3 regions of the Kosakonia beeri genome follow, and region 3 is predicted to be linked to each of the others. Evidence: predicted binding sites of a transcription regulator. Region 3 holds the regulator's gene; each other region holds the start of a gene.
What was found. Region 3 encodes sigma-54, which starts transcription at its own class of promoters, with help from an activator protein. Its sites were predicted from a motif close to GTTGGCACANNTTTCGCTNT; they were not measured.

Region 1 (4,489 bases), 1.8 Mb from region 3:
TGGTGGCCCATGGTTACGCCAGCGGCGAAGCCTACACCACCAAGAGAGGTTGAGGCGAAGATCCCGGTCAGAATACAGCCCACGATGCCACAGACGCCGTGCACACCGAAGACGTCGCACGGGTCATCAACACGCAGGATACGCTTCAGAGCAGTGACACCCCACAAGCCCGCCAGACCAGCGATCAGACCAATAATCAGCGCGCCGCCAACACCGACATAACCGCAAGCCGGAGTAATGCCAACCAGACCGGCAATCGCACCAGAACAGGCACCGAGCAGCGAAGGTTTACCACGCATAGCCCACTCGCCAAACACCCAGGAGAGGATCGCCGCCGCGGTCGCCACGACGGTATTCACAAAGGCCAGCGCTGCGATTTCGTTAGCAGAGCTTGCGGAACCGGCGTTAAAACCGAACCAGCCGACATAGAGGATTGCCGTGCCGGTGAAGACCATCGGCAGGTTGTGCGGTTTGAAGGCTTCTTTGCCAAAACCGACACGTTTACCAATCAGGTAGGCACCGACCAGCCCGGCGATCGCGGCGTTAATGTGGACAACCGTACCGCCCGCGAAATCGAGTGCGCCATGGGTTGCCAGCAAACCACCGCCCCAGACCATATGCGCAATCGGTACATAAGAGAGCGTCAGCCATACCACCACGAAAATAAGCACCGCAGAGAAACGAATACGTTCCGCCAGCGCGCCCACGATCAGGCCGACCGTAATGCAGGCAAAAGAGCCCTGGAAGGCAACATGAATGTACTGATAGATGCTACCCATCACGGCGGTCAGTTCGATATTTTTCAACATCGCCCAGTTAAAGCTGCCGAAGAAGCTGTTGCCTTCGCCGAAAGCCAGCGAATAGCCATACACCACCCACAGAATGCACACCAGCGCGAACGTTACCGCAACCTGCGTCAGCATAGAGAGGACGTTTTTACCGCGGATCAGGCCGCCGTAAAACAGCGCAATGCCAGGGATTGTCATAAACAGCACCAGTGCGGTGCAGATCATCATAAAGCCGTTATCCGCTTTGTCTGCAACGGCCGGGGCCGCCAGAGCCAGACCTGGCAGCAAGGCCAGTGAAGCGAGCGTTGTTTTTAGTGTTGTGTTCTTCATTTTTCCATCCCTATCACTGTGTGCCAGGTATTACAGGGCCGCTTCGTCGGCTTCGCCGGTACGAATACGAATGACGCGTTGCAGCTCGGCAACGAAAATTTTGCCGTCGCCAATTTTTCCGGTGTAGGCCGCTTTACTGATGACATCGATAACCTCATCGAGCTGATCATCAGCAATTGCCACATCAATTTTCACTTTCGGCAGGAAATTGACGCTATATTCCGCACCGCGGTACAACTCGGCATGACCTTTCTGACGGCCAAAACCTTTCACTTCCGTCACGGTCAGCCCCTGAATACCAATTGAAGACAGTGCTTCACGAACGTCTTCGAGTTTGAATGGTTTAATCACCACGGTAACCAGCTTCATACATCCCCCTCCAGTCGAATTCGATAATGGCCGCAGCTAATACGCAATAGACTTTGCAAGCGGTGTGCCAAAAATGAAAACAGAGAGGATTTCAGCTTGTTAGCGCGTGTAGCCAGAGAAAAGGCGATAAGGGGGAATGAGAGGTTGCCGCTCGGAATGTTCCTGGTCAGAAAAAATGCACCATGACAGTGCATGGTGCGTTATTTTTTTGCACCAACAGCGATGACTGTCACAGGTGCGCTTACTTTTGGTGCATCAGGCGGTAAGAGACTCTTCCCTGGCGCTGGCCGCCAGCTCTTCGCCCGCCAGTTGTAATTGATACATTTGCCAGTAGCGCCCTTTCGCTTCAAGCAGTTGCTGATGCGTACCCCGTTCTACCGCCTGCCCGCGGTGCAGCACCAAAATGGTTTCGGCCTCGACAATAGTCGACAACCGGTGCGCAATGACCACCAGGGTAGTCTTTTCACGCACTGCCGCCAGTGCATGCTGGATCGCCTGCTCGGTACCCGAGTCGATATTCGCCGTGGCTTCATCGAGGATCAGGATCTGTGGCGTTTCCACCAGCACCCGCGCCAGCGCCAGTAACTGCTTCTGCCCCACAGACAGGTTATTGCCCTGCTCACCCAGCCGGGTATGAATACCTTCGCTCATTCCGCGCGCCAGTTCCGCCAGTTGCACCACTTCCAGCGCATGCCAAACCTGCGCTTCGCTGATATCACGGCCCAGCGTCACATTGGCAAAAAAGCTGTCTGCCAGTACCACCGGATCCTGCTGCACCATCGCAACGCCTTTACGCAACGTGCTGTGGCTCAGCGCGGCCAGCGGGCGCCCGTCGAGGCGGATCTCCCCTTGCGTTAAGGGATAGTAGCCCATCAGCAGGCTGGCCAGCGTGCTCTTACCGCTACCGGTGTGCCCGACCAGCGCAACAAAGCTACGCGGCTCTACATGCAACGAAATGTCCTGCAATACCAGTTGATCTTCACGGTAGGCAAACGAGACATTGTCGATGTCAATAGCGCCGCTGCGCAAGGGCGTCTCGTCTTCGCCGTAAGACTGGCGCGGACGATCCATCAGCTCGAACACGCGTTCACCGGCAACCACTGCCTGCTGCAACATCGACTGCTGGGTAGTCAGTTCGATCAAGGGCTCATTCAGACGGCCAAGGTAACTGATAAAGGCATAGAGCACTCCGACTTCCACCGTACCAACGGTAGAAAAACCAAACAGCATGAGCAAGCCACACAGCACCAGCGCAGAGAAAAGGCTCAGCAGCGGGCGCAGTAAAAAACCATCCAGCCGCAGGGTTTGCATCCGCGCCATATAGTGCGAACGGCTGGCCTCGCCGAGTTGCTCGCCAAAGCGGGCCTGTTGGCGGAACTGCTGGATCACGCTCATGCCGTTAATGATTTCGTTAAAGCCATCATTGATATCGGCAAGGTAAGCGCGCATTCTCCGCACAATCGGCGTGCTGTAACGCTGGTAAATCAGCATAACAATCAGCACCGCCGGGAAGATCGCCATCGCCACCAGCGCCATGCGCCAGTCGAGGCTGAACATCGCCACCAGCATCGCGCCAATCAGCGCCGCGCTGCGCAACACCGTTGCCACCACCGTCACGTAGAGATCGCGGATCACTTCCGTATCGTTCGTCACGCGGGAGATAATTTGCCCGACCGGCTGAACATCGAACTCGCTTAAGGGCTGACGCAGCGCGGCATCCATCACGTCAGTCCGCAATTGTTGCACCACACCCACTGCAGCCTGGTTGAACAACAGCGACTGGGAATAGTGCAGCAGCGCCGCCAGAAATTGCAGACCGACGTAAACAGCCGCCAGCCCGGCAACCAGCGCAAGCGGCAGGTTATTTTTTGCCACCATATTGTCGATAAAGTAGCTTATCAGCGCCGGCCCGGAGACCTCCGCGGCTGCCGCGACCCACAACATCACCACGGCTTTCGCCAGCGGTTTACGCCACGGCGAACCGTACTTAAGCAGACGTTTGAGGGTGGGCCACTGCTTACCAAAATTACGCATCGACGGCCTCCTCCGGTACATCATTTAACGCAGCTTCCAGCTGCTGGTAGCGATACATATCGCGATACCAGCCGGGCTGGCGCGCCAGTTGCTCATGCTGGCCGCGCTGGGCAATATGCCCATGCTGCATGACAAGGATTTCGCTGGCTTCTGTCAGCGCCGACAAACGGTGTGCGCTGATGATCACCGTGCGTCCTTCCCCCCACTGGCGAAGGTTATGCAGAATTTGGTGTTCGGTGCGTCCGTCAACCGCAGAGAGCGCATCATCAAGGATTAAAATCTCGGCATTCAGCAACAGGGCGCGGGCAATGGAAATACGCTGTTTCTGCCCGCCGGAGAGCATCACACCGCGTTCGCCGACTTCGGTCGCATAGCCTTGCGGCAGGCGCAGAATATCTTCATGCACGCTGGCCAGCCGCGCCACATGTTCGATCTCTTCCTGCGTGGCACCGGGTTTGCCCAGCGCGATGTTGGCGGCGACAGAGTCAGAAAACAGAAACGGCGTCTGGTTTACTACCGCCAGGCGGCTGCGCCATGCATCCAGTTTCAGCTGCGGCAGCGGCGTCTCGTGAAAACGGATCTCGCCCGCAGTGACATCAAAATGACGTTGGATCAAAGACAGCAGCGTACTTTTCCCTGCGCCAGTTGGCCCACAAATCCCCAGCATCTGACCTGGTGCGAGCACCGTACTGACGTTGTTCAGCGTCGCATTTTCACTTTGCGGGTAGCGGAACTCGCGGATGGCAATCGTCAGGTTGCCGCGCCCTTCCGGCACGGGTTCGCTGCCGTCCGTCACTACCGGCAGCTCCGCCAGCATGTCACGGATCCGGCTGTAAGCTGCGCTACCGCGTTCAACGATGTTGAACATCCAGGCTAGCGCCAGCATCGGCCAGATCATCAGGCCGAGGTACATGGCAAAACTGGTCAGTTGCCCGAGGGTCAAACTCCCGTGCACCACCATCCAGCTC
Region 2 (4,489 bases), 490 kb from region 3:
CAATACAGAGCGAAGCGTCGGCAATTACAAAACGGTTCACCAGCAAATCCTCAACTGATTCACCCGGCTTTCGGGCGGTCATTTATGACGAAACGTGTCACCCAACGTGTCACTTCGACACGTGTCGACACCCGGACTCAGGCCAGCACAGGTTGCTGACCATGGCTGGCAAGCGACGTGAGCGTGACCGGCGAGTCCGTTTCCATGGCGGTATAGAGGTTGTTGTAAACATCGGCGATCTTGCCAAGATAGTGCTCCAGCACTTTTTCGCGATCGCGATTGTTAATCACGCCGTCAATCAGGCCCTCACAGGTGATCTTCGCTTCGCCAATCAGGCGCGGGGCGCTACCGTCTTTGCTGGCCAGCGCGTATTCAATGGTGTGACCGTTAAAGCCCCCGGTGAGGGTGATGGAGACAGTGAAGTGTTCGAATAAGGCAAAGCACAGTTGATGTTCCGGCGCACTGCCAATGGTATGGTGCAAACGCGCCTTCGACAGCGTAATGCCCTGAACCAGCGTATTGCAGTAATCGCGCCACGCTTCCTGTAGTCGATGATGCCGCCCGGCGATATAGTCCGCCTTTTCACTCATTTCCCAAATCGTCATATCTGCTTACCCGGTTAATTGAAACAACGGCGGTAAAGCATCATCCATGCCAAATTTTAAACTATTGATTTTTATAACTTAAAATCACAAACCCTCGCCATTTCGACGTGTCATTTCGTCATGTTCGACATCGACACCGTGTCTTTTCCCACGCTGGCACTCTTATTGCATTAACGCGGCAAAGTTCCTAAGGAGGCGTTATGCACGAAATCACACTGTGTCAGCGAGCGCTGGAAATCATTGAACAGCAGGCCAGGGCAAACGGCGCGCATCGGGTTACCGGCGTGTGGTTAAAAGTCGGCGCATTTTCCTGCGTCGAAACCGAGGCTTTAACGTTTTGTTTTGATCTGGTGTGCCGTGGCACCCTGGCGGAAGGTTGTACACTGCACATCGAAGAACAACAGGCGGAGTGCTGGTGCGAGTCCTGCCAGCGCTATGTGACGTTGCTATCCCAGCGCGTTCGCCGCTGTCCACAATGCCACAGCGACCAACTGCACATCGTCGCCGACGATGGAATGCAAATTCAGCGACTGGAAATTGAGGAGTAAAGAATGTGTACAACATGTGGTTGTCAGGACGGTAACCTTTATATTGAGGGCGATGAGCATAACCCTCATTCCGCTTTTCGCGGTGCCCCCTTTGCTCCGGCGGATCGCCCGGCGCTGAAAATCACTGGCGTAAAAACGCGTGAGTTTAACCCGACCCAGCTCGATAACGGCGACCTGCACTATGGCCATGGCGAAGCCGGTACCCATGCGCCGGGCATGAGCCAGAAGCGCATGCTGGAAGTGGAAATCGACGTACTGGATAAAAATAACCGTATCGCCGCCCGCAACCGCGCCCGTTTCGCCGCGCAACAACAACTGGTGCTGAACCTGGTTTCCAGCCCCGGCTCCGGTAAAACCACCCTGCTCACCGAAACGCTGCAACGCCTGAAATCACGTGTCTCCTGCGCGGTGATCGAAGGGGATCAACAAACCGTCAACGACGCCGCGCGTATTCGCGCCACCGGCACGCCCGCAATCCAGGTCAATACCGGTAAAGGCTGCCATCTCGATGCGCAAATGATTGCCGATGCCGCGCCGCGTCTGCCGCTGGCGAATAACGGCATTCTGTTTATTGAAAACGTGGGCAACCTGGTGTGTCCGGCCAGTTTCGATCTGGGCGAACGCCATAAAGTGGCGGTGCTGTCGGTCACCGAAGGTGAAGACAAACCGCTGAAATATCCGCATATGTTTGCCGCTGCCTCGCTAATGTTGCTGAATAAAGTGGACCTGCTGCCGTACCTCAACTTTGATGTCGACAAGTGCATTGCGTACGCCAGAGAGGTCAACCCGAACATAGAGATCATCCTTATCTCGGCAACGCACGGCGAAGGCATGGCGAACTGGATTGACTGGCTGGAGACGCAGCGATGTGCATAGGCGTTCCGGGGCAAATCAGCGCCATTGACGGTTTACAGGCCAAAGTCGATGTTTGCGGCATTCAACGCGATGTCGACTTAACACTGGTGGGCAGTCACGACGACCACGGTCAGCCGCGCCTTGGGCAGTGGGTGCTGGTACATGTGGGCTTCGCCATGAGCGTTATTAATGAAGAAGAAGCCCGGGACACGCTGGCCGCGCTGGAGAACATGTTCGATGTCGAGCCGGACGTCGGCGCGCTGCTGTTCGGGGAGGCGAAATAATGCGATTTGTCGATGAATACCGCGCCCCGGAACACGTGATGCAGCTTATCGCCCACCTGCGTGAACAGGCGGCGCATCTCGCCTATACCCCAGCGCGCCCACTGCGCATTATGGAAGTGTGCGGTGGTCATACCCATGCGATTTTCAAATTCGGGCTTGATCAACTGCTGCCGGAAAATATTGAATTTATCCACGGCCCCGGCTGCCCGGTCTGCGTATTGCCGATGGGGCGCATTGATACCTGCGTAGAGATCGCCAGCCACCCGGAAGTCATCTTTTGTACCTTTGGCGACGCCATTCGCGTGCCAGGAAAAAATGGCTCGCTGTTGCAGGCGAAAGCGCGCGGCGCAGATGTCCGTATCGTTTATTCGCCAATGGACGCGCTGGCGCTGGCGCAGAACAATCCACAACGCAAAGTGGTGTTTTTTGGCCTTGGGTTTGAAACGACTATGCCCGCCACTGCCATTACGCTCCAACAGGCGAAAGCCCGCAACGTGAGCAATTTTTATTTCTTCTGTCAGCACATCACCCTGATCCCCACCCTGCGTAGCCTGCTGGAGCAACCGGATAATGGCATCGACGCCTTCCTTGCCCCCGGTCATGTCAGCATGGTGATCGGCACCGGGGCCTATACTTTCATTGCCGATGAGTTCCAGCGCCCGTTAGTGGTAGCCGGTTTCGAACCGCTGGATCTGTTGCAAGGCGTGGTCATGCTGGTTGGGCAGAAAATTGCCGCCGCCAGCCGGGTAGAAAACCAGTACCGCCGGGTAGTGCCGGATGAAGGCAATCGCCTGGCGCAGGCCGCCATTGCCGATGTGTTTGCCGTCGATGGCGACAGTGAATGGCGCGGACTGGGGATCATTGGCGAGTCGGGTGTACACCTGACGGCAGAGTACCAACGTTTCGATGCCGAACGCCATTTTCGCCCGGCGGTGCAGCAGGTATATGACGATCCGCGCGCGCGCTGCGGCGATGTGCTGACCGGTCGGTGCAAACCGCACCAGTGCCCGTTGTTTGGTAACACCTGTAATCCACAAAGCGCCTTTGGCGCGCTGATGGTCTCCTCGGAGGGCGCATGCGCCGCGTGGTATCAATATCGTGCTCAGGAGTGTGAAGCATGAATGACGTTCAACTCGCTCATGGCAGCGGCGGCCAGGCGATGCAGCAGCTTATCAGTCAGTTGTTTCTGGAGGCTTTCGCCAACCCGTGGCTGGCGGAGCAGGAAGATCAGGCGCGTATTGATCTCTCTGCGCTCGCCGCAGGCGGCGACAGGCTGGCGTTTTCAACCGACAGTTACGTTATCGATCCGCTGTTTTTCCCCGGCGGCGATATCGGCAAACTGGCGGTGTGCGGAACGGCGAATGATATTGCCGTCAGCGGCGCAACGCCGCGTTATCTCTCGTGCGGGTTTATCCTCGAAGAAGGGTTGCCGATGGCCACCCTGAAAAGCCTGGTCGACAGCATGGCGGCGACGGCCCGCAGCGCCGATATCGCTATTGTCACCGGCGATACCAAAGTGGTGCAGCGCGGCGCAGCAGACAAAGTCTTTATCAACACCGCGGGAATCGGCGCAATCCCCACAACGATCCGCTGGGCAGCACAGTCGCTGACGCCAGGCGATGTCCTGCTGGTGAGCGGCACGCTTGGCGATCACGGCGCGACGATCCTTAACCTGCGCGAAGGATTGGGGCTGGATGGGGAATTAATCAGCGACTGCGCGGTGCTGACGCCCTTGATCGCCACTCTGCGCGACATCCCAGGCGTCAAAGCCCTGCGTGATGCCACACGCGGCGGCGTCAATGCGGTGGTGCATGAGTTCGCCGCCGCCTGTGGGTATGGCATTGAACTGAACGAACGGGATCTTCCGGTGAAACCGGCGGTGCGCGGCGTATGCGAACTGCTGGGACTGGACGCGCTAAACTTTGCTAATGAAGGCAAACTGGTGATTGCCGTCCAGCGCGAGGCCGCAGAGCAGGCGCTGGCACAATTACGCGCTCACCCTTTAGGGCGCGACGCAGCAATCGTGGGTGAAGTGGTCGAACGCAAAGGTGTACGACTGACGGGACTTTACGGCGTGAAACGCCTGTTAGATTTGCCTCATGCCGAGCCGCTTCCGCGGATCTGCTGATTTTTTATTTTTTTACACCTGCGGGTGTGTTCCTGGATTAGCAAAATGTCGTATACACCGATGAGCGAT
Region 3 (4,489 bases):
CTGCGGTTGTTGGTTTCCAGCATCGGTAGCCACAGTTCAAGATAGCTACGGGTCTGGTAAATAAAGTTATGCACTTCGGTGTGCCGGTCAAGGAACGCTGCGACAGGTTTATCGAGACCGGTCATGGGGCGCAGTTTGGGGTCCCAGTGTGGGTTAGGCAGGAAGCGCACGTCAAAAACGTAATCGGCATCGATCGGAATGCCATGTTTGAAGCCGAAGGATTCAAACACCATTGTCAGCTCACGCTCGCGTTTGCCCAGCAGGCGCGTGCGCAGCATTTCTGCCAGCTCGTGCACCGACATTTCTGAGGTATCGACGATCAAATCTGCCCGGGAGCGCAGCGGCTCGAGCAGGTTGCTCTCTTCGTCTATTGCGCTTTCCAGCGACAGATTTTTACTGGAGAGCGGGTGAAGACGGCGGGTGTCGCTATAGCGGCGAATCAGCGTGTTGCGATCGGCGTCCAGAAACAGCAGTTGCGGGGAAAACGAGTCCGGCAGATTATTCATCGCCTGTTCGAATATTTCCGGAGATTCCGGCATATTGCGCACATCAATACTGACAGCGGCTGATGTCTGGCGATCGGCAAGCGTGCGTGCCAGATCCGGCAGCAGAACGACCGGGAGGTTATCGACGCAATAAAAACCCATATCTTCCAGGGCGCGGAGCGCCACTGATTTGCCTGAACCCGAACGACCACTTACGATCATCAGGACCATGGATCATCTCTCCTCAAAGCGACGGATAAAAAAGCAGTCTGTCCGTTACGCATCGTCACTGTCGCCTTCTGTTTGCGTGATGATCTGATACAGTTCTTCATCACTTTGCGCGCTGCGTAAGCGTCGGCAGATAGTTTTATCCGCCAGGCGTTTGGCGACCAGCGAGAGTGTATGCAAATGCGTTTTGGTTTGATCTGCTGGCACCAGTAACGCAAAGAGCAGATCGACAGGCTGATTATCGATAGCGTCGAAAGCAATGGGCGTCTCGAGTTGTACAAAAACGCCAACGGCGCGAAGCGTGTCTTCTTCGAGCTTACCGTGAGGAATGGCGATACCGTTACCAATACCGGTACTGCCCATTTTCTCACGTGTCAGAATCGCTTCGAAAACGACCTGCGGCGGCAGGCCCAACTGTTTTGCCGCCAGCTCACTGATGATTTCCAGAGCGCGTTTTTTGCTCTGACAGTGAACGCCGCTACGGGTACATTCCTGGTTAAGGACATTGCTCAACTGAAGAGCGGAATCGTTGTTCATCATAATTTCACCTAAGCGACGCCAGTGCAGACACCCTGCCGGGTTGCGGCAGGGTGCAACGCGCCAAACGGACGCCCGGACAATTAGTGTTGTTTCAGTTTATCTTTATGCTTCGTGAGCTGCCTCGCCAGTTTATCAATTAAACCGTCGATTGCAGCATACATATCCTGCCCTTCCGCACTGGCATGAAGCTCCCCTCCATTTACATGGAGCGTCGCATCCGAAGTGTGAGTCACTTTCTCCACTTTCAACACAATATAGACCTGATTAATCCTGTCGAAATACTGTTCAAGTTTAGCGAATTTGCTGTTCACAAAATCGCGAAGTGCATCAGTGATCTCGACGTTCTGTCCTGTGATGTTAAGCTGCATAGTGTCTTCCTTATCGGTTTGGTCAAACCAGTTGTTTGCGCTGGTTAGACGGCGGAATGGATAAAGACTCTCGATACTTTGCAACGGTACGCCGCGCCACCATGATTCCCTGATCGGAAAGGAGGGTGGTCAGCTTACTGTCACTCAGTGGTTTCGCAGGGTTTTCTGCGGCGATTAACTTCTTCACCAGTGCGCGAATCGCCGTCGACGAGGCTTCGCCACCGCCTTCGGTGCTTACGTGACTGGAGAAGAAATATTTAAGTTCAAAAATGCCGCGTGGACTATGAAGGTACTTCTGGGTTGTCACACGAGAAATCGTGGATTCATGCATTTCGACGGCCTGCGCGATATCCGCCAGCACCATCGGTTTCATAAACTCTTCGCCTTGCTCAAAGAAAGCCTGTTGCTGTTCAACAATACAGCGGCTAACGCGCAGCAGTGTATCGTTACGGCTTTCCAGGCTTTTAATCAGCCATTTCGCTTCCTGCAGATTACTGCGGATAAACTGGCTATCGGCGTCGTTACGCGCGCCGCCGCACATGGAGGCATAATGCTGGTTAATTTGCAGACGCGGAATGCTGTCGGTGTTCAGTTCGACTGCCCAGCGACCATTGTGCTTACGCACCAGCACATCCGGAATAACATATTCCGGTTCCCCGGTCTGGATTGACTGGCCCGGACGAGGATCCAGCGACTGGATCAGATTGACGGCTTCCTTCAGCACATCTTCTTTCAGTCGCGTTACGCGCATCAGCGAGCGGAAATCGTGATTAGCAAGCAGATCGAGATGTTCGCTAATGATAAGCCGGGCCTCTTCACACCACGGGGTGTCTTTAGCAAACTGAGAGAGTTGGATCAGCAGGCAATCGCGCAGATCCCGTGCCGCAACACCGACAGGGTCGAAGCGTTGGATACGTTTCAGCACGGCTTCGACTTCATCGAGCCCGACCTCTTCGTTGCCCATGCTTTCCAGGATATCTTCCAGCGACACGGTCAGATAACCGGTGTCGTCAACGGCATCAACAATGGAGGTCGCGATAGCGCGATCGGTATCGGAAAACGGCGTCAGTTCCACCTGCCACATAAGGTAGTCTTGCAGGGACTGCGTGGTTTCACCCTGATAAATCGGCAGTTCGTCATCAACGTAATCGTTACTGCTACCGGATGGGGTACCCGCGGTGTAGATCTCATCCCAGCTCGCATCCAGCGGCAGTTCGTCAGGCATCTCTTTTTGTTCGAGAGCATCGACGCTATCCAGTCCTTCGTTATCCTGGCTTTGTTGGGTATCCACTTCTTCATGAAGATCGGTTTGTTCCAGCAATGGATTACTCTCCAGCGCTTGCTGAAGTTCCTGCTGAAGTTCCAACGTGGACAACTGCAATAGACGGATAGCCTGTTGCAGTTGTGGCGTCATGGCCAGCTGTTGGCTGAGCCTAAGTTGCAAACCTTGCTTCATATTCAGAGCAGCACTCTCCGACAAAATACGTCAATAAACTCTACCCTATCAGAGTCTGAAGTCTTCCCCAAGATATACGCGCTTAACGTGTTCGTCTTCAAGGATTTGCTGCGGTGTTCCATGCGCAATTAAATGCCCCTGGCTGACGATGTAAGCACGTTCGCATACCGCCAGCGTTTCGCGGACATTATGGTCGGTGATCAGGACACCCAACCCGCTGTCACGCAGGTGTTCGATGATGCGCTTAATATCAATAACCGAAATGGGGTCAACGCCGGCAAACGGCTCATCAAGTAAAATGAATTTGGGATTCGCCGCCAGCGCGCGGGCAATTTCCACGCGTCGACGTTCGCCGCCGGACAGCGCCTGGCCCATGCTGTCGCGCAGGTGCTCAATATGGAACTCTTCCATCAGCTCTTTAGCGCGATCGTCACGCTGCTCGGCCGTCAAATCGTCACGTATTTGCAGCACTGCCATCAGGTTGTCGTAGACGCTCAAACGGCGAAAAATTGACGCTTCCTGCGGTAAATAACCAATACCGCGACGCGCGCGTGCATGCAGCGGCAGCAAGCTAATGTCTTCGTCATCAATGATGATATTACCGGCGTCACGCGGCACGATACCCACAACCATATAAAAGGTGGTGGTTTTCCCTGCGCCGTTAGGACCGAGAAGGCCGACGATTTCGCCAGAGTTCACCGTCAGGCTGACATCTTCAACAACACGACGGCCTTTATAAGCCTTGGCGAGATTCTTTGCAGTTAAGGTTGCCATAACGAATTAGTTACTCTTTTTTTGCGCCGGAGCCGGGGTTTTGTTGCCGTTTTTATCCTGCAACTGCGAAGGCACCAGTACGGTAGTTACGCGTTTACCTTTCTCACTGAATGCCTGCATTTTCTGCTCTTTGACCAGATAGGTGATTTTGTCGCCCTTGATATTGCTATCCAGTTGTTCGAGGTAAGCATTGCCAGTTAACACCACGAAGTCGTTAGCCAGTTCGTAATGCATCTGCGAGGCGTGGCCTTTTACGGGTTTACCGTTATCCTGCATCTGGTAGAAGGTGGCCGGGTTGCCATAGCCATCGATGATCTCTTTGCCCTGCTCACCGCCCGGGCGGGTAACCACGACTTTATCGGCATTAATTTTGATTGTCCCTTGTGTGACCACAACATTGCCAGTGAACGTCACAATGTTGCCTTGCATATCCAGTGACTGCTGATCGGAGTCGATATGGATCGGCTGCTCGGTGTCACCCGTGACGGCAAGCGCCGGAAGCGCAGCGGCAAAAAGCGTACTGGCCAGGATAAGATTAAGGCTGAGTTTGTTTGTTTTGGATTTCATAGGAGCTTTTAACCTTTTCAATCAGCTCGGCGTTTTTGCTGCGTAAATTGCCGCGCATTTTCAGGCCGGTG

Region 1: glnK (P-II family nitrogen regulator) is a predicted target of sigma-54. The motif match lies at 1,540-1,559, and genes of this name have one in related genera.
Region 2: hypA (hydrogenase maturation nickel metallochaperone HypA) is a predicted target of sigma-54. The motif match lies at 758-777, and genes of this name have one in related genera.

What each region holds. Positions count from the first base shown of each region.
Region 1 is NZ_CM135106.1:3,743,457-3,747,945, forward strand. It holds gene amtB (ammonium transporter AmtB) at 1-1,118, opposite strand, end outside; gene glnK (P-II family nitrogen regulator) at 1,149-1,487, opposite strand; gene ACUY4S_RS17755 (SmdB family multidrug efflux ABC transporter permease/ATP-binding protein) at 1,743-3,521, opposite strand; gene ACUY4S_RS17760 (SmdA family multidrug ABC transporter permease/ATP-binding protein) at 3,514-4,489, opposite strand, start outside.
Region 2 is NZ_CM135106.1:1,058,641-1,063,129, reverse strand. It holds gene ACUY4S_RS05205 (4Fe-4S dicluster domain-containing protein) at 1-40, opposite strand, end outside; gene hycA (formate hydrogenlyase regulator HycA) at 138-605, opposite strand; gene hypA (hydrogenase maturation nickel metallochaperone HypA) at 806-1,153, shown strand; gene hypB (hydrogenase nickel incorporation protein HypB) at 1,157-2,029, shown strand; gene ACUY4S_RS05185 (HypC/HybG/HupF family hydrogenase formation chaperone) at 2,020-2,292, shown strand; gene hypD (hydrogenase formation protein HypD) at 2,292-3,413, shown strand; gene hypE (hydrogenase expression/formation protein HypE) at 3,410-4,420, shown strand; gene flhA (formate hydrogenlyase transcriptional activator FlhA) at 4,466-4,489, shown strand, end outside.
Region 3 is NZ_CM135106.1:573,024-577,512, forward strand. It holds gene rapZ (RNase adapter RapZ) at 1-716, opposite strand, end outside; gene ptsN (PTS IIA-like nitrogen regulatory protein PtsN) at 762-1,253, opposite strand; gene hpf (ribosome hibernation promoting factor) at 1,334-1,621, opposite strand; gene rpoN (RNA polymerase factor sigma-54) at 1,644-3,077, opposite strand; gene lptB (LPS export ABC transporter ATP-binding protein) at 3,126-3,851, opposite strand; gene lptA (lipopolysaccharide ABC transporter substrate-binding protein LptA) at 3,858-4,418, opposite strand; gene lptC (LPS export ABC transporter periplasmic protein LptC) at 4,387-4,489, opposite strand, start outside.